Regions from separate parts of the Ferdinandcohnia sp. Marseille-Q9671 genome, predicted to be linked through region 3. Evidence: riboswitches for the same ligand, from Rfam matches in the RefSeq annotation. Region 3 holds a riboswitch; each other region holds the start of a gene.
What was found. A riboswitch is a leader RNA that binds a small molecule or an ion and turns the genes downstream of it on or off. The one in region 3 is predicted to bind thiamine pyrophosphate.

Region 1: linked by a shared signal. The riboswitch ahead of thiM (hydroxyethylthiazole kinase) and the one ahead of ACWNMY_RS21765 (thiamine phosphate synthase) in region 3 are both predicted to bind thiamine pyrophosphate.
Region 2: linked by a shared signal. The riboswitch ahead of ACWNMY_RS21220 (3-oxoacyl-ACP reductase) and the one ahead of ACWNMY_RS21765 (thiamine phosphate synthase) in region 3 are both predicted to bind thiamine pyrophosphate.

The regions. Positions count from the first base shown of each region.
Region 1 covers NZ_CDRJTA010000004.1:588,261-594,069, reverse strand. Annotated here, with positions in the region: gene ACWNMY_RS18115 (DUF2975 domain-containing protein) at 1-312, opposite strand, end outside; gene thiD (bifunctional hydroxymethylpyrimidine kinase/phosphomethylpyrimidine kinase) at 470-1,249, opposite strand; gene thiE (thiamine phosphate synthase) at 1,269-1,913, opposite strand; gene thiM (hydroxyethylthiazole kinase) at 1,900-2,724, opposite strand; TPP riboswitch at 2,791-2,901, opposite strand; gene ACWNMY_RS18095 (DinB family protein) at 2,955-3,476, opposite strand; gene ACWNMY_RS18090 (hypothetical protein) at 3,650-3,973, shown strand; gene ACWNMY_RS18085 (gamma-glutamyl-gamma-aminobutyrate hydrolase family protein) at 4,182-4,883, opposite strand; gene ACWNMY_RS18080 (DmpA family aminopeptidase) at 4,905-5,809, opposite strand, start outside.
Region 2 covers NZ_CDRJTA010000004.1:1,217,176-1,222,984, reverse strand. Annotated here, with positions in the region: gene ACWNMY_RS21235 (PstS family phosphate ABC transporter substrate-binding protein) at 1-1,037, shown strand, start outside; gene ACWNMY_RS21230 (DNA alkylation repair protein) at 1,063-1,725, shown strand; gene ACWNMY_RS21225 (hypothetical protein) at 1,871-2,263, opposite strand; TPP riboswitch at 2,404-2,510, shown strand; gene ACWNMY_RS21220 (3-oxoacyl-ACP reductase) at 2,607-3,368, shown strand; gene thiW (energy coupling factor transporter S component ThiW) at 3,391-3,894, shown strand; gene ACWNMY_RS21210 (Na+/H+ antiporter NhaC family protein) at 3,938-5,353, opposite strand; gene ACWNMY_RS21205 (DUF421 domain-containing protein) at 5,480-5,809, opposite strand, start outside.
Region 3 covers NZ_CDRJTA010000004.1:1,327,093-1,332,901, forward strand. Annotated here, with positions in the region: gene ACWNMY_RS21745 (ATP-binding cassette domain-containing protein) at 1-837, opposite strand, end outside; gene ACWNMY_RS21750 (thiazole synthase) at 1,063-1,830, opposite strand; gene thiS (sulfur carrier protein ThiS) at 1,834-2,037, opposite strand; gene thiO (glycine oxidase ThiO) at 2,043-3,161, opposite strand; gene ACWNMY_RS21765 (thiamine phosphate synthase) at 3,145-3,744, opposite strand; TPP riboswitch at 3,892-4,001, opposite strand; gene ACWNMY_RS21770 (mandelate racemase/muconate lactonizing enzyme family protein) at 4,161-5,336, opposite strand; gene gucD (alpha-ketoglutaric semialdehyde dehydrogenase GucD) at 5,370-5,809, opposite strand, start outside.

The DNA of each region.
Region 1 (5,809 bases), 740 kb from region 3:
CAAAATTACCACATACAAACCACTAAATGCTATTGCACTGTATTTGATAACCTTAAGAGCTTTGACAGACATTTGCGAGAAGGCTTGGTTTTTGTCAATATAGCTTAAAAGTTTATACGCTTGATACAAGGCAATGAAAAACGGTATTACTGAAAGATACATTCCTGTTACAATCGGATAGAGGATTTGGTCATAATCTGGGTTGGCTGGATTATTCACCAAATAATATAGACCGAATATACCCATAGCAAGAACGGGAAGTCCCATTAGAAAAACCGTTATTTTTAAAAATAAAGTAGACCCTATTTTCATGTAAAGCACCTCATTTATTTAATTTCTCTCTGATTATAATTCTATATTTATCGTTTGTCAATAAACTATTGCTGAAACTTATGATATTATTGTTGTTAAAATATCTCAAACACAACAAAAGACGTGCAAAAATTCACACGTCTCTTTACATACTTTATTATAATGCATAGCAATGATTAAGTGGTCCGCTTCCTTTTCCAAGGTCAAGGTTTGCTTCTAGGGCACCTGTTATATAGCGTTTCGCCCCATCTATACTTGTTCCTATATCTAATCCTTTTGCTAAGTTACAAGCGATTGCCGAAGAGAGCGTACAACCTGTGCCATGAGTATTAGGATTGTTAATTCGTGCTCCTGGGAACCACGTATATTCCCCTTTAGTATATAACAGATCATCCGCTGTTTCTTGAAGATGACCCCCTTTTATTAAAATAGCACCTTTGTACGTTTCTGCCAATTTGACTGCTGCCTTTTGCATATCTTCCTTTGTAAGAATCTCAAATCCACAAAGTGCTTCAGCTTCATGAAGATTTGGTGTAATGATTGTGGCTAATGGAAATAAACTTGTTATTAGTGCATCCATTGCTGATTCACTTAACAACCTGCTTCCACTTGTCGAAATCATAACTGGATCTACTACTATATTCATAGGTTTATATTCTTCTAGCTTTTCCACAATCTTGTGTATAATTTTAGGAGAAGAAACCATTCCAATTTTCACACTATCAGGAAAGATATCTGTCATAATGCTATCAAGCTGCTGGCCTACAAATTCGGGTGTAGAGTCAACAACACCGAATACTCCCGTTGTGTTTTGTGCAGTTAGAGCTGTAATTGCACTCATTGCGTACATTTTATGTGCGGTGATTGTTTTGATGTCGGCTTGAATACCTGCTCCTCCACTACAATCAGAGCCAGCAATTGTAAGTACCTTTTTCATAAAATACTACTCCCCACTCTTATTTTTGGTTGACCATTTTTGTTGCAAGAGTTCGTAATTCTTGGGTTGCTTCAACAATATTTGTCTTTGCAAAAATGGCAGACACAACCGCAACCCCATCAACTCCACTTCCCATTAACTCCAAAATATTGGATTCATTTATTCCGCCAATTGCAACAATTGGAATTGATACGCTTCTACATATTTCTTGTACCGTTTCAAACGTCATCGGTTTTGCGTCTTGCTTAGTGCTTGTTGGAAATACTGACCCAATTCCCAAATAATCTGCACCAGCCTTCTCAGCAGCAATAGCTTGTTCCACGTTCTGTGCAGACACACCAAGAATTTTTCCAGGCCCAATCATGTCTCTCACCTTTTCAACTGGCAAGTCCTCTTGTCCAACATGAACTCCATCGGCTTCGCATGCAAGTGCAATCTCGACATTGTCATTAATAACAAAAGGAACCTTATAGGAGTCTGTAAGTTCTTTTATTTGCTTTGCTTCCTGTAAAAATATGTTGAAATCCAGACTTTTTTCCCTAAGTTGGACAAATGTCACTCCACCTTTTAGGGCTTCTTCCACCTGTTCAACTAGTGTTTGTTTTCCTGTCCATGCACGGTCTGTTACCGCATATAAAAGCATCGTTTCTTTACTTACTTTCAATGTTCATTCCACCTTCTAATGTTGGATAATCTAGCATGCTCATGTAATCAATCAAATAGGTTCGGAACGATGAGGTTCCTCCATTGGTCTCTTCCACATTCTTATAGGCCTGCTCACCGCAATATCCAAAAGCACTCACTGCAAGTACGGTACTATGTAAAATTTCACTAGGATTAGCCCCACAATATGCACCAATCACAGATGTGAGCATGCAACCAGAACCTGTAATTTTAGCCATCATGGGGTGACCATTTCTGATAATAAAAGCTTCTTCTGCATTTGCAACAATATCAATCGCACCAGTTATTGCAACAACCGCTCCAGTTTGCTTACTTACTTGTTTTGCAAATTGAATGTCGCCCTCTAGATTGTTTTCGGTGATTACATCCTCTTCAGCAGCGTCTACGCCTTTGGTATTCCCGCTACCCTGATGGACTGTTTTTATTTCAGACATATTCCCTCTAATCACAGAGAATTGAACCTCGTGTAATAAGCGGTAAGCAGTATTCGTCCGCAATGTTGAGGCACCTGCACCTACTGGATCCAAAATAACAGGACGTCCTAGTTTGTTTGCAGCTTTTCCTGCTAGAATCATAGATTCTATTGTTCGTTCATTTAACGTTCCAATATTAATGACTAAGCTGTTACAAATGCTTGTAATGTCTTCTACTTCCTTTGGATCGTCCGCCATAATTGGAGATCCCCCACAAGCCAACACCATATTTGCCACATCATTTACAGTTACATAGTTTGTAATATTATGTACAAGTGGGCAATTTTCTCTCACATTTACTAGGATTTGTTCAAACATTTCGATTCCTCCTGAATGATGAATACAAAAAAGCGGTATACCTAAAAAAGATATACCGCATGAATATACATACTTACTTACATTCCCTACGTTGGCATTATCCAAATCAGGTTAAAGGGTTAAAGCTACGTTTCGCTTACTCTCAGCCTGCATGTGCAAGCTCCCCTAACTTTATTCACTTTTAATGTAGTATAACATATTTCGCAATCATCCTGTTAGAAATAGCCTTGTTACTTTTTAAGAATTCCTAAGTATTCGGTCCATGGACCAACATCATCTCGATATCTTTCCGCCATCACCCGTACAATTTGCGAAATATGTGTTAAATCATGTACGACCCATGTTGATAACAATTCCCTTACCTTTACAATTCCAAAGGCTGGATGATACCCTGTCACCTCAAGGAATTCTTGAGTGTGAACAAGTTGCTTCAATTTAAGGATATTCTGTTTTCGAATCACTTTAAATTCAAGTAACTTTTCTTCAATTGAACGATTTTCTTTTTTCAAATGTGAGAAACGATCGAATGCAGGAAATGGCTTACCTTCACCTTCAGTTAGGATGAACTCTAATCGTGGTATCCAATTGTTCTTTTCACCCTCAATAAAATGCTCTATCACGTCTGAGGCATTCCACGTGCCTTCCCCTTCGTTACAAGTGAGCCACCCTGCTGATATTCCTGATAAAAAATGCTCCAAAGTTTGTGGTGTACGTTCCAACACTTCTATGGCCTCATATAGATTGAAATTCACAGACATCTCCTCCCGTTGATTTATATGTTTCTCTTATTTTGTAACATCTATTAAAAAATATATCCATACTCTTTTTACTAAAGTTTGTGACGTGATTAGTTGTCCTAATCTTTTCAGTTATGCATATAGATAAATTAAAGGAATTTGTGCTCAGGAAAAGGAGTTTGGTAACATTGAATAAATTCATGGTAGCCATTGGCATTCTTTCAATTATATTTGTGGTCGGTATTATGGAGGCAGACGATGTATACAGGTATAAGGATGAGATTGTTGTTTCTGATATGACCCCAAATGAAGAAGTTTCTGCCAATCCAGATGCTGAAAACGCGGTGGAAGAGTTAATTCCAACCTATGAAATGGAATTAGTAGATACGGAAGTAATTAATGGAAACAAAGTAGAAATCTATCGTGAATATGAAATCTATCGTAATGATGCAAACGAAGTGGTTAAAAAAGTACCTACCGACAATTACGAGTATTTGGAGTATTGGAGATAATGGAGCAAGACCCTGCTAACAGGGTCTTGCTCCATTTTCTTTGGGCTAATTTATATTTTTGTCATGACTTCTGGATAAATCTTGAACAAGTCCTAGTTTAAACTCCATTTATATCAAGACTTTTGGACATATACGGAAATACTCAGATGTTAAACTCCATATTACTTTTGACCATTGGATAAACCTCGATAACATCATACATTATCCTTTAACAACTCTCTACAAACCTAGTAAAAATACGCTTAGCCACTTCATTTCCGTTGACCGCCAGACACTCTGGATGCCATTGGACCCCTAACACAAAGGAATGTTCCTTACTCTCGATTGCCTCGATAATACCGTCGGAGGCAACACCTGACACTTCAAGTGGAAAAGGTACATGTCGGACTGCCTGATGATGGTACGTATTAACCCTAAATTTTGTCTCTCCCGAAATTGTGGCTAGTAGACTATTTTCTTTTACTTCTACATAATGGGCTAGATGATCCCTTGTAGCTTTTTGAGAATGCTGGAGCAATTGGCTGTCATGCTGTGTGTAAATATCCTGGTACATATCCCCGCCTAGTGCAATATTCAATATTTGAATTCCCCGACATATTGCAAGGATTGGCAAATCCTTTGTAAGCGTTTCTTGAATAATCGATAGTTCAAAACTATCTCTACCTGGGGAGATCGTTCCAAGCTTCGGATGAGGCTCCTCACCAAATAAGGTTGGGTCAATATCCCCTCCCCCTGTTACAAGGAGTCCATCAAGTTTTTCAACAATTTGAGCAACATCCTCATCAATCCCAATCGGTAAAATGACTGGAATTCCTCCAGCTTTAAGGATGGCTTGAATGTAATCATTGGACAGCGTATGTTTAAAATCTAGTTCAACATGTGAGGTAATGCCAATAATCGGTTTCGTCATGTTGTATTAACCTCCACAACGTCAATTTGGTAAGATAACTTTCATATAATCAGCTAGTGAAAATAATGTGCTTCCGTTACGGGTTATTGTTGTGTTTGCATGTAGCATTGATTGTAGAATTGCTTCCTCGGTTGCATCAGCCACAGCTAGAAAAGCATGGTCCATATCCTCTTCGTGAATGACTTTTAGAGAAAGCAATTCTCCTTTGTTTTCATGGCTAATTGTTGTTGCCGTTGAAAAGCCAATGAAAACATCCCCACTTCCATTTCCAATAAACGAACCTGTTCTGCTAAGTCCAACTGAAGCTCGTTTAATGATCCGTTTTAATTGACGAGAGGTGACCGGCAAATCGGTACCTACTAGTACCATAATTGAACCTTTGTCACCGTCTTGTTCCCTTACACCTAATTTCTCTTTAAGCATGGGTCCCACAAGATTTCCATTCAATCGAAACTGTTCCATTTCGCCAAAATTTGAGAGTACTAGTACCCCAAGAGTATAGGTACCATGTGGATAAGTAAGGACTCTTGAAGAAGAACCAATGCCACCTTTTAAACCAAAGCATTTCATCCCTGTCCCCGCACCTACACTGCCCTCCTCAAATGAAATATCTGCAGCCTCTAATGCCTCTCGAACATGTTCTTTTGTAATGGATCGTTTACGGATATTGTTTACATACATATCATTGCATTCACCAACAACTGCATTAACAGTCCCCGTGCTATCCCCGATTTCCTCGTTATGTTCAAGCATGTAATCAATTAGATGGCTAGCACACTCTCCTACACATAACGTATTGGTGAGCAGAATCGGTGTTTCAATTGTCCCAAGCTCTTCAATTTGAATGGTTCCCATCGTCTTTCCGAACCCATTCATAGCATATGAGGCACCCACAACTTTATTGTTAAAAATATTTCCCCCATGAG
Region 2 (5,809 bases), 110 kb from region 3:
CCATCATCAGTACGATTGGAGTCATCATCTTTCTTAATCTAGCAATCTTTGGACAAGTAAAGAAAAAGATTCCAAAGATTGTATCACTATTATTTTTTGCTCTATGCTTACTATCTATAATTACTTTTAACGGATACCAAGCCTATGTAAATAGTCTTGAAGTAGTAAGCACACAAGATGTTGATTTAACAGAGTACCAACCTTTTACTGAAAATACAAAAGCTGTTTCATTAGAAGAGCCTTCTACATTTAAAATAAAGGATAACCTGCCAACGATTGATGGTGCGACTGCTCTTTATCCAGTTTATTCAGCTTTTGTGCAAGCCGTCTATCCTGAAAAGGAATACCCACTATACGACAGCGAAGTGGTATCTAGTCAAACGAGCGAGGCTTTTGGGCGCTTGCTGAATGGGGATGTCGATCTTATATTTATGGCACACCCTTCAGATAATCAAATGAGGAGTGCTGAAGCACAAGGAATCGACCTACATTTAACACCAATCGGCAGAGAAGCTTTTGTTTTCTTTGTCCATTCAAAAAATCCCATAAGTAGCTTAACAGTTGGACAGATTCAAGGTATTTACTCTGGGCATATTACAAATTGGAATGAAGTTGGAGGAAAAGATGAAGAGATTCGTGCATTTCAACGTCCTGAAGGAAGCGGTAGTCAATCTGCTTTACTCCGTATTATGAATGGTCTCTCACTCATGGAACCTCCTTCTGAAGATATTGTATCTGCTATGGGTGGCATTATAACCGAAACAACGAATTATCAAAACAGAACAAATGCAATCGGATTTTCTTTCAGACATTTTTCGCAGAATATGGTTCAAAATGGTAAAATTAAAAATATAGCGGTTGAAGGTATTCTACCCACTAAGGAGAACATTCAAAACGAAACCTATCCATTTGTAGATCAATTCTATGCAATCACTGCTAAAACTGATAATCCACATATAGAGGCATTTCTTACCTGGATGACATCTGAACAAGGTCAGGAAATTGTTGAAAAGACTGGATATGTACCATTGAACTAGATTGTATGTAAAAGGATGTTAGATAATGAATGAGATAACGTATTTAACTGCATTATTTGAAGAGAATCGGTACATTGAAAATGCAGGACCCATGCAAAAATATATGAAAAACCATTTTCCGTTCCTAGGTATTAAAACACCAGTAAGACGGAAATTGATGCGTGACTTTTACGCCGAAACAGGGATTGTAAAACAGGAGTTTCAACAGGAACTTGTAGAGCAATTATGGAGGAAGGAAGAACGGGAATATCAGTATGCTGCGTTGGATTATTTAGTGAGGTCATTAAAGAAGCTTACTTCCTCGCATCTACCATTTATCGAAGAGCTTATCACAACTAAATCATGGTGGGACACTGTTGACGTTTTATCTCCACATATAGTCGGGAAGATTGGGAGGGAAACGCCTCAAGTCATTACCGAAACAATTAATGAGTGGGCATATAGTAATCATTTATGGCTAATACGTTCCTCGATTCTGTTTCAGCTAAAATACAAAGAAGAAACAAACGAAACCATTTTATATCACTACATAACTGCGAATGCTTCCAGTAAAGAGTTTTTCATCCAAAAAGCTATTGGCTGGGCATTACGGGAATACTCCAAAACAAGTCCTGACTCGGTACGAGCTTTTATTCAAGAAAATACGTTACCAAAGTTAAGTATCAGAGAAGGTAGCAAGTACATATAAGAAGGTTGAGTTATTATCCCCGACTGTTTGAGAGCGCTTGTCAGACAAGGCGCGAAGCCGATCGAAGACGCGAATAGAAGTTGCCTTCATGAGCGAGGTAAGCAGCGCCGTTTTGCGAGCGTTTGTCAACAGTCTAAAGACCAAATCAGTTTTGATTTGGTCTTTCATCATTCACTGTTAAAATAGTATACTTTCCTTGTTTAAAAAGATAGGTAATATCATAGGTCTCCCCATTCTTAAATACAGCGCAAAAATCTTCCACCTCTTTTTTATCTTCACTAAAAAATTGATAAACAGAGTACGGATCATTGACATTACAGCTGTATTTTCCATCGCTATTTTTGTCAGAAGACACGGACGTTTCTTGAACAATAATCGATGTGTCTTTTTCATAGGAAGGACGAAGCTTTCCAGATACCATTGTTCCGACAATAAGGAAAATTCCTATTACACTTAGCATAATAGCTTTTTTATGTTCCATTTTCACAAAAAACATAAAGATTCCGCAACCAAGTGCACCAATACCTACTGCAAACAAGGCCACCATTACATAAAAGAACTTATTTACACTCCTTTTATAGTACGAAAATTCGAACAGTTTCTTTAATAATACCATATTATGGGTACTAGCTCTTTACAATTAATTATGAAAGGTCTATGATTATAGAAAGAATATTCGCAAACTACTAGGGGTGCCCGGTTGGGCTGAGAGAAAAACGGACGTTTTTTAACCCTTTGGACCTGATCCGGGTAATACCGGCGGAGGAAAGTAGAGAGTAAGATGTCCATTTTTCTTGCTAACTAACTAAGCCAGGTCCATTTTATGTGGATCTGGCTTTTTTGCGGTTTCTTTTTATCTACTAAATTAGGAGGATACCATAATGAAGCTACATAATCAGATTGTATTGGTAACGGGCGGGGCTCGTGGATTAGGAAAGGAAATTGTAAAAGCTTTTGCAAATGAAGGTGCAAAGGTTGTAATTAACTACTATCAAAGTGAAGAGAATGCAATGTTATTGCAAGAAGAGATTGGGGAGCAAGCTTTAGCCATTCAAGGAGATATTCGAAATCGAAAGGATGTCCAACACATTTTCGTTCAAGCGAAGGAACACTTTGATCAGCCCATTACAACAGTTGTCAACAATGCGTTGATTGATTTTCGTTTTGACCCGATTGGCAGGAAAAATGCGGAAGCAATTTCGTGGGAGGATTATCACATACAGCTTGAAGGCGCAATTCGAGGAGCATTACATACTACACAAGCTGCACTTCCAGACATGAAGGAGAACCACTTTGGAAGAATTATTACAATAGGAACAAATCTTGTCCAAAATCCAGTTGTTGCCTATCACGATTACAATACAAGTAAAGCAGCCTTATTAGGGTTTACTCGTAGCATGGCAAAGGATTTAGGAGCTTTTGGCATTAACGTAAATATGATTTCAGGGGGATTACTACAAACAACCGATGCAAGCTCAGCGACTTCTGAAGAAGTATTTCAATTAATCAAGGATTCTACTCCACTTCAAAAGGTGACAACACCTGAAGATGTCGCAAATGCGGTGCTTTTCTTTGCATCACCTTGGAGTTCAGGGATAACTGGTCAAAATCTTGTCGTTGATGGTGGACTCGTAATGGATTAATACATAGAAAGGGGGACTTAGCTTGAATAAAACATTAAAATTGACACTCACTGCCATGTTTGTGGCTATCGGAACAATTACAAGTCACTTATTTTCGATTCCGATTGGATTTACCAAGGTTTTTCCGATGCAACATTTCATCAATGTATTATCAGCAGTTATACTTGGGCCAGCCTATGCTGTTCTGCAAGCATTCTCAGTAGCGCTTCTCCGTAACATGTTAGGTACAGGTTCCTTGTTTGCGTTCCCTGGGAGCATGATCGGAGCCTTTTTAGCAGCTTATTTGTACTCAAAAACAAAAAAGGCGTCAATGGCTATGACTGGTGAAATTGTCGGAACAGGGCTTCTAGGAGCAATGGCTTGTTATCCAATCGCGACTCTAATCTTAGGGCAAGATGCCGCATTATTTGGGTTCGTTCCATCTTTCATTTTTAGTTCACTAGTCGGATCAATATTTGGTTTTGTGATTGTAGGAATTGTGTTAAAGAACTCAGCTTTTAAAACGTTTCAAGAACGTAATTTGTAACATGCGAAATAGACTAAAGCCCAACGGTTTAGTCTATTTTTTATCAAATCATTACACCTGCGATAATATAAAAAACAATAGCTATGACTCCACCCACTGCAGAGAGTCTTAGTTTGTATTGAGCATAATCGACAAGATCCATATCTAAGATGGAGGCAGTGGTAATGGTCGTATCGCCCAACGGTGAGGTCAATGCCCCAAACGCACCGCTTGCAAAAACCGCACCCACGGTTAATGGAATGGAAGCTCCAGTAGATAAGGCTAGGGCAATTCCTAATGGCATAAATAGCCCCCAGGTTCCCCACGAAGAACCAATAAAATAACCAACTACTGAACCTATCAAGAAAATGGTAGCAGGTGTTAAGAATCCTGGTAAAAACGAGCCTAATGTTGAACTAATAAATTCTGAAAATCCAAGCTCTTCAGCAGATAATGTGAGTGCCCAAATCAGGATGAGCAGGCTAATCGCTTGCATCATTTGATTTCCACCATCATAGAAATGATACATGATTTCGTTTAATTTTTGCCTTCTGACTACATAAAACACAAATGTGAATATCAAGGTGATGAAAACTGCCAAAAGCATCACAAAGGTTGCATCCGCCATAGAAAATGCTTCAAAAACCGTCTGCGCGCCAAGTGATGTTCCATCCTCCCATAAGAGATAAAGTGACAATCCTAATAGCAAAAATACAGGCACTATTAAATTCCACGGCTGCGCTTTTACCATTGACAGCTCTTTCTTGATCCCCATTCGGTGAAACTCATGCTCTTCTTCCTCTAGATCAACCTGGTTATTCGATTGGTTCGCTGTTTTAGACGGCCAAAAGGTTTGAATTATACCAATCAGTAACATGACAATTGCATAAAAATTAAACAAGATACTCAATAAAAACACTTGATATGGTGACATACCTAAATCAAGTTCTCTAATGCCACCCTCAACAAGTGACACCATAAACCCAACAAAAGCTGTTGCAACTGGTAGCAGCACAATGACTGACTCCGTTGAAATATCTAATGTCATTCCAACCTTTTGTTTCGATAGATTCATTTTTTTAATTAATGTTTTTATAATAGGACCTATCATCATAATCCGAAACATCGGCATCATAAAGGTGAAAGGGAGGGTAAGCCAGATTAAACCAAGTAAGCCTCGCTCTGATTTTATCTTTGTTCCTATCCATTCCGTAAAACCTTTAATGCCTCCTGCAATATTCATCATTCCAACTAAACCGCCAAATACATAAAGGAAACTGACGATCTTAATATTGGTCGAATCTGATAAAGTTGTGACCACATACGTAACAGACTGTTGTGTGCCACTTAATATATCAGACGTAACAAGAATTGATCCAACAAGGAGCCCAATTACAAGACCCGGTAAAATATCCTTGAGCCAAATAGCAAATAGAATCACAATCAGAAAGGGTATCAAAGACAGCCATGTATGTTCCAATCCTAAATCCTCCACTTCAAAAAAAACTCTATCTAGGTAGTATGACCAATTTTAGGGGTGAGTATTTGAAAAGGAAGGATGGAGTGATTTTTTCAAGTGCGATTGGATGAACTACTAATCGTTTTTTTAATGATATAAAAAGATAGAGACGTGTTCATTTTCATCAATCGTCCCAAGTAGAATTTCATTAAGTGTGACATGGTTATAGGTGGTTGATATTTTTTGTAACAGCCATTCTTCACTTTTGCCCAGCTGTTGTAACTCGTTATAATCGATTTTCCTTTCTTTAACTACTGTTTTCGGATACTGAAACGTTTTAACAGGTTTCTCATGTGAAAACGGAGTGAGTGGTTGATATTCAGACTTTAAAAAGAATGATACTGTCCCACTTGGCTCCCAAAATGCAAGAGCTACCTTTTGAATATCTTCTACATTTTTTCGACGCAATTCAGAGAG
Region 3 (5,809 bases):
CACGTTTTCCAAGACTAACGAACGATTGATTGAGGCAACTTCATCTAAGCGTTCATATATATTAATTTCAGTCCCATTGATTACTTCATAATCCTTTATTCCAATGTTATCAAGTACAATGACTGCTTTTTGAACTTCTGTCGTTTCTAATTCAATATACTGGCGAGTTTCTCGTGCGAGCTGCTCTCGAGATAGTTCACTTATTAGTTTTCCATCATGTAAAATTCCGTAATGTGTGGCAAGTTGTGATAGCTCGTCAAGCAAATGACTTGAAAGTAAAACAGTGATTCCCCGTTCTGTCACTAATCGCTGAATAATTTCACGCATTTCAACAATACCTGATGGATCAAGTCCGTTCGTCGGCTCATCAAGTATTAAGAACTCAGGATTTGTGATAAGTGTGATGGCGATAGCTAATCGTTGACGCATCCCTAATGAAAAGTTCTTGACCTTCTTCTTTCCCGTATTGCCAAGATTCATCAAGCGTAGCAAATCATCAATCTCGCGTTCACCCACGCCTCCGTTTGCTGCCTGTACACGCAAATTCTCTCTTGCATTTAATTCTGGATAAAGTGCTGGTGTTTCGATGGATTGTCCCATTTTTCTTCGTGCATGCTGCAATCCTTTCGTCCCAGTTTTTCCGAACAGTTCAATATCCCCTTCATCGATTGTGATTAATCCCATGACCGTCCGCATGAAAGTAGATTTTCCTGCGCCATTCTCTCCGATTAATCCGTAAATCATTCCACGTTTTATTTCAATTGAAACTTTATTAAGGGCTTTATGTTTTCCGTAGATTTTTGATATGTTTGTTGCTTTAAGAATTGTTTCCGACATCAATATCATCCCTTCGCTTGTTACTATACTTAGAATAAATGGTAGTGATAAATAAATTGACTAGAAAAGTATAAAGAAAGTGTAAAGAATTATTTCCTTCTATGTATGTATTGTATAAATAGTATGTACAAAAAAAGACACCTCCCTTGAGATGTCCAATCAATCGTACACTTGTCTTTATGTGTAGCGTTCATTTAGGAGTGCCTTACTGCAAACGCAAACCCGTCAAGAAGTCACCAGCCCAGTTGTGGGACTGCTCGCGACTGCATAGTCTTTTTCTTCAATTCTCCCCGCTTCAAATCCTAGTCTCCCTGCTTTTATTGCCAACTTCATTGCCTCTGCCATTTTAACAGGATCTTTTGCACCTGATACCGCTGTATTTAGTAACACTCCATCTGCACCTAGCTCCATCGCGAATGCAGCATCTTTAGGAGAACCAATACCCGCATCAATGATTACCGGAATGGACGACTGCTCAATGATAAACTTTAAGTTAAGTGGATTGATAAGTCCCTTGCCAGAACCAATTGGTGATGCAGCTGGCATAACAGCATGTACTCCAAGTTCTTCAAGACGTCTAGCTAACACAACGTCATCGGACGTATAAGGTAAAACAATAAATCCTTCTTCCAATAATAGTTCTGAAGCTTTTAATGTTTCAATAGGGTCTGGTAAAAGTGTGCGATCATCACCAATGACTTCAACCTTAATCATGTCACATAGTCCAGAAGCTTTTGCCAATCTCGCAATCCGAACAGCCTCCTCCGCTGTTTTCGCACCTGCTGTATTAGGAAGAAGCGTATATGAAGTCAAGTCCAGTTGTTCTAAAAAATTTGGTTGTTCTTCAGAAAAAATATTCATTCTTCTAACCGCAAATGTTAAAATCTCTGATTCCGATACTTCCACCGCTTTTTTCTGAATTTCAAACGAAGGATATTTACCAGTTCCTAATAAAAGTCTAGATTGAAACGTACGATTTGCAATTTGTAACATACTTCATCCTCCTCCTACAAAATGAATGATTTCAACAACATCCCCATGTGAGAGACTTATTGTTTGATAGTCTTCTTTCATGACAATTTCCTTGTTGACCTCAACGATGACAATACGGTTTTCTACCTGATAATGTGAAAGTAATTGTTCAACCGTCGTGACTCCCTCTTGAAGGTCAACGCGGTTTCCATTTAGAATAATTGACATTTTTTTCACCTGCTTACTGTTAGTGGTTTCTGGCGGTCGATTTTAAAGGCCTCCACCCATTCGTTTTTTATTTTTCTTTTGAGTATCAAATCTCGTATCATTTGTCCTGTTGCAGGAGCGAGTAGGATCCCATTACGGAAATGCCCTGTAGCAAATAAAATTCCTTCATCTTCCGGATGGTGTCCTATGTATGGTTTTTGATCAAATGTTTGCGGACGTAATCCTGCCCAGAATGAATCAATTTTCATATCTGCAATAGTTGGAAGCATCATTTTTGCCTTTGCAATAAGGGTGTCGATTCCATCCAGACTAACTCTTTCATTCCAATCATTTTCTTTCATGGTAGCTCCAATCACCAGTTTTCCGTTAGTTCTTGGTACAATATAGTAGCCATCATGAAAGATTGTATGTTTTAATGTTGCTTTCTCATCTAGTACAGAGATGCATTCTCCTTTTACAGGATTTACTTGATGGTCTAACCCAAGTTGCTTAAAAAATGGCGTGCTCCAAACCCCACTGGCAACCACTACTTGCTTGGCTTCAACTCTACTAGTTGCAGTGTGAATCAAGAAGCCATTCCCTTTTTTCTGAATTTCGAATACGGGTGTATATTCGAAAAGAGAAGCCCCTCGTATCTGAGCACTTTTGGCAAATGCCTGACAAACAGAGCTCGGCATCACATTGACATCTTCTTCAATATAAGCTGCTCCTGCTAGATTGGAAGAAACAGAAGGTTCCATCTCCCAAACTTCCTCTTTATCGAGCCATTTTACAGTAGGTTGTGACAGGATAGTCTGAAGTCCATTTCTATCAGATTCATTGTAGACAAGCTTTAAAATACCACCTTTTTTGTATCCGATATCAATACCACTTAGGTGATACAGTTCATCTTTCAATTCCGAGTATGCATATTGACTGCTCCTAGCAAATGGGAAAAATACATCAACATCTCCATCACATTCAGAGTGAGCCCCAAGCATACCACCGGCTGCACTTGTCGATTTGGAACCAATTTGATTGCTTTCAAATATTGCTACCTTCATGTTTTCTTTTGCTAGATAATAAGCAATGGAGCAACCTATAATTCCACCACCAATTATGACTACATCATATGATTGATTCATGATTTATCGCCTCATAATACTGTTTAGTTGAATAGGATGGTTTTTGTGCGGAAAAAATCCCCGACATGACAGCAATGCCATCTGCTTTCGCTTCTCGTACCTTATATATGTTTTTTAAGTTGATACCCCCAATTGCATAAACAGGGATGCGTAGCTTCTCTTTCATTTCAAGAACGGGCTGTGTACCATTTGGAGTCTTTCCTTTCTTACTAGAAGTCTCAAAACAATGGCCATATAAAACATAATCGGCTCCATCCCTTTCCGCCTTCTTAGCTCCCTCAACAGAATGAACAGAGCGTCCTACTTTTATATGAGAAAAACGTTGTTTTACCATTTTTACAGGAAGACCGTTCTCTGGTAGATGGATAGTAGGGATACTCATTAACAAAGCAATATCCAATCGGTCATTTAGGATAATTTTCTCTTTTTCCACACCACCCTCTTCCAAATACTGTAGTAAGGTAATCATTTCTTGAGCTGTTTTTGTCTTTTCACGTATTTGAACTCTGTCGATGGTATTCTTTATTTCAATAATCATGGATGCAAGATTACGTACAGATCGTGTATCATCTGTCACTGCCATTAGCTTCACATTACTCGCTCCTTAAAAAGGCAATTGCTATCTACCAATCTCCTAGTTTCAAACAGATTTCGTATTTTTCTCCATAAAAAAACCACTCTTCTACATAGAAAAGTGGTTTGGTTTACTAATTGTTTACATGCAAACAAGTACAAACAATCGCTACTTTCCTACGCAGGTTCTAACCTGTTCAGGTTTTGAGGGTTTAAAAGTAACTACTTTATTCTCAGCCCTTATCAAGGGATCCCCTAGTACATAACTATTTAGTTGATTGACTATTCTGAGTTCAATTGTCATTCTAATACAATAATTGGAATGTTTCAAGTAATTTCATATAATTATTTTTACTATTATCATATAATACACAAAAATAACAGAGTGACAAGATCGTCTCTCTGTTATTTACTAATTAGGAAGTTTTATTTTGCTGTCTGCGCTGTGCGGTCTTGTAATTGATGTACCGAAACCTCGCCCCAGCTTAAATCCTTCACTCGGTATGTTTCGATTAATTCCTCATCCAACTCAATTCCTAGACCAGGCACGTTTCGATTTGGTACATGTAGATACCCATCTTGATAGGTAATTCTATTTTTCACAACATCACCGATGTACAGCTCTGGACCTGTTGGATCTGATGTATAATTCATATTTACGAGATTTGCTCCCAAATGTGCCATTGATGCTGTTCCGATTGATAATTCCTGAGTAGTCCCAAGAATGACGCTTTTTCCAGCAACATCTGCAACTGCTGCGGCACGTTTTGCTGCCGTTAACCCACCAATAAATACAGGTGAAATGTTAAATATATCAACAGAATCATGTTTGATCATTTCGTATTGCTGTCTTGTACTCCACACATGTTCACTTATAGGATAATCCGTTCTCATGCGAATGTGGTGGAAGCCTTCATGGTCGTTTGCTTGTGCTGGACTTTCAATCATTTCTAGACCAAGATCATACTTACTTAATCGTTTCACAGCCTTTAACGCTGTCTTCCAATCTAGTAGATGACTGAAATCGAGTGACTTTACTTTCACTCTGTCCCCAAATTCACTTTGTACAGCAGCTAAGAATGCTTCGTCTGCATCAAGATTTTTCCCTACATATAGGCGGAACACATCAAAACCTTGCTGAAGGCGCTTTCGAACGACTTTTAGATTCTCCTCTACTTCCTCCATGAATCTCATGCGGAAAATCGGGTAGCACACCTTAAATTTCTCTCTAATTCTACCACCTAGCATATCAGCAACGGAAATCCCAAGATATTTTGCACATAGATCATACAGCGCCACATCTACCCCATTACGAATAAAGCTTCCCTTTTCATAATAATACATTGCCTCTGGGAAGTTCCCTTGTAACTCTTTGTTAAGCTTCATAATATCAAATGGATTTTCTCCAACGAGGATTGATTTCAACACATTCGTTAAATCCTCCACATCTGGTGCGTAGCGTGGTAAATGGGAGAAATCCGACATCTCCCCAATTCCCACAATTCCTTCATCTGAGAAGATTTTTATGATTACATGCTTATTGACAAATCCTGTATGACGCGGAACGCCAACTACGGTTAACGTAAGATCTGTAATTTTCATCTATCATCATCCTATTCTGAGTAATTTTATGTATTAAACTGGTGTAATCGTTACTGTTTTAATAGAAGTAAAGAATTCCTTCGCAGCTTCACCTTGTTCTCTTGAATGTGAGCTAGATTGTTTCATTCCACCAAATGGTGCTTGTAGTTCTACACCTGCACTTTCACCATTCACCTTGATTAACCCAGCATCTATTTCATTAATGTACGTAAATGCTTTTCCGATATCACGTGTAAATAACGAGGCAGATAATCCAAACCTATTATCGTTGGCTAATTGTAGCGCCTCTTCTAGACTAGTAACCTTAAATAAACATAGCACAGGTCCGAAAATTTCTTCTTGAGCAATGGCACTCTTGTTGTCAACATTCTCGAACACAGTAGGCTCTACAAAATAACCTTTTCTGAATTCGATGTCTTCGGGAACCTTTCCTCCTGTTAATAGAGTTGCACCCGATTTTTTACCTTCTTCTA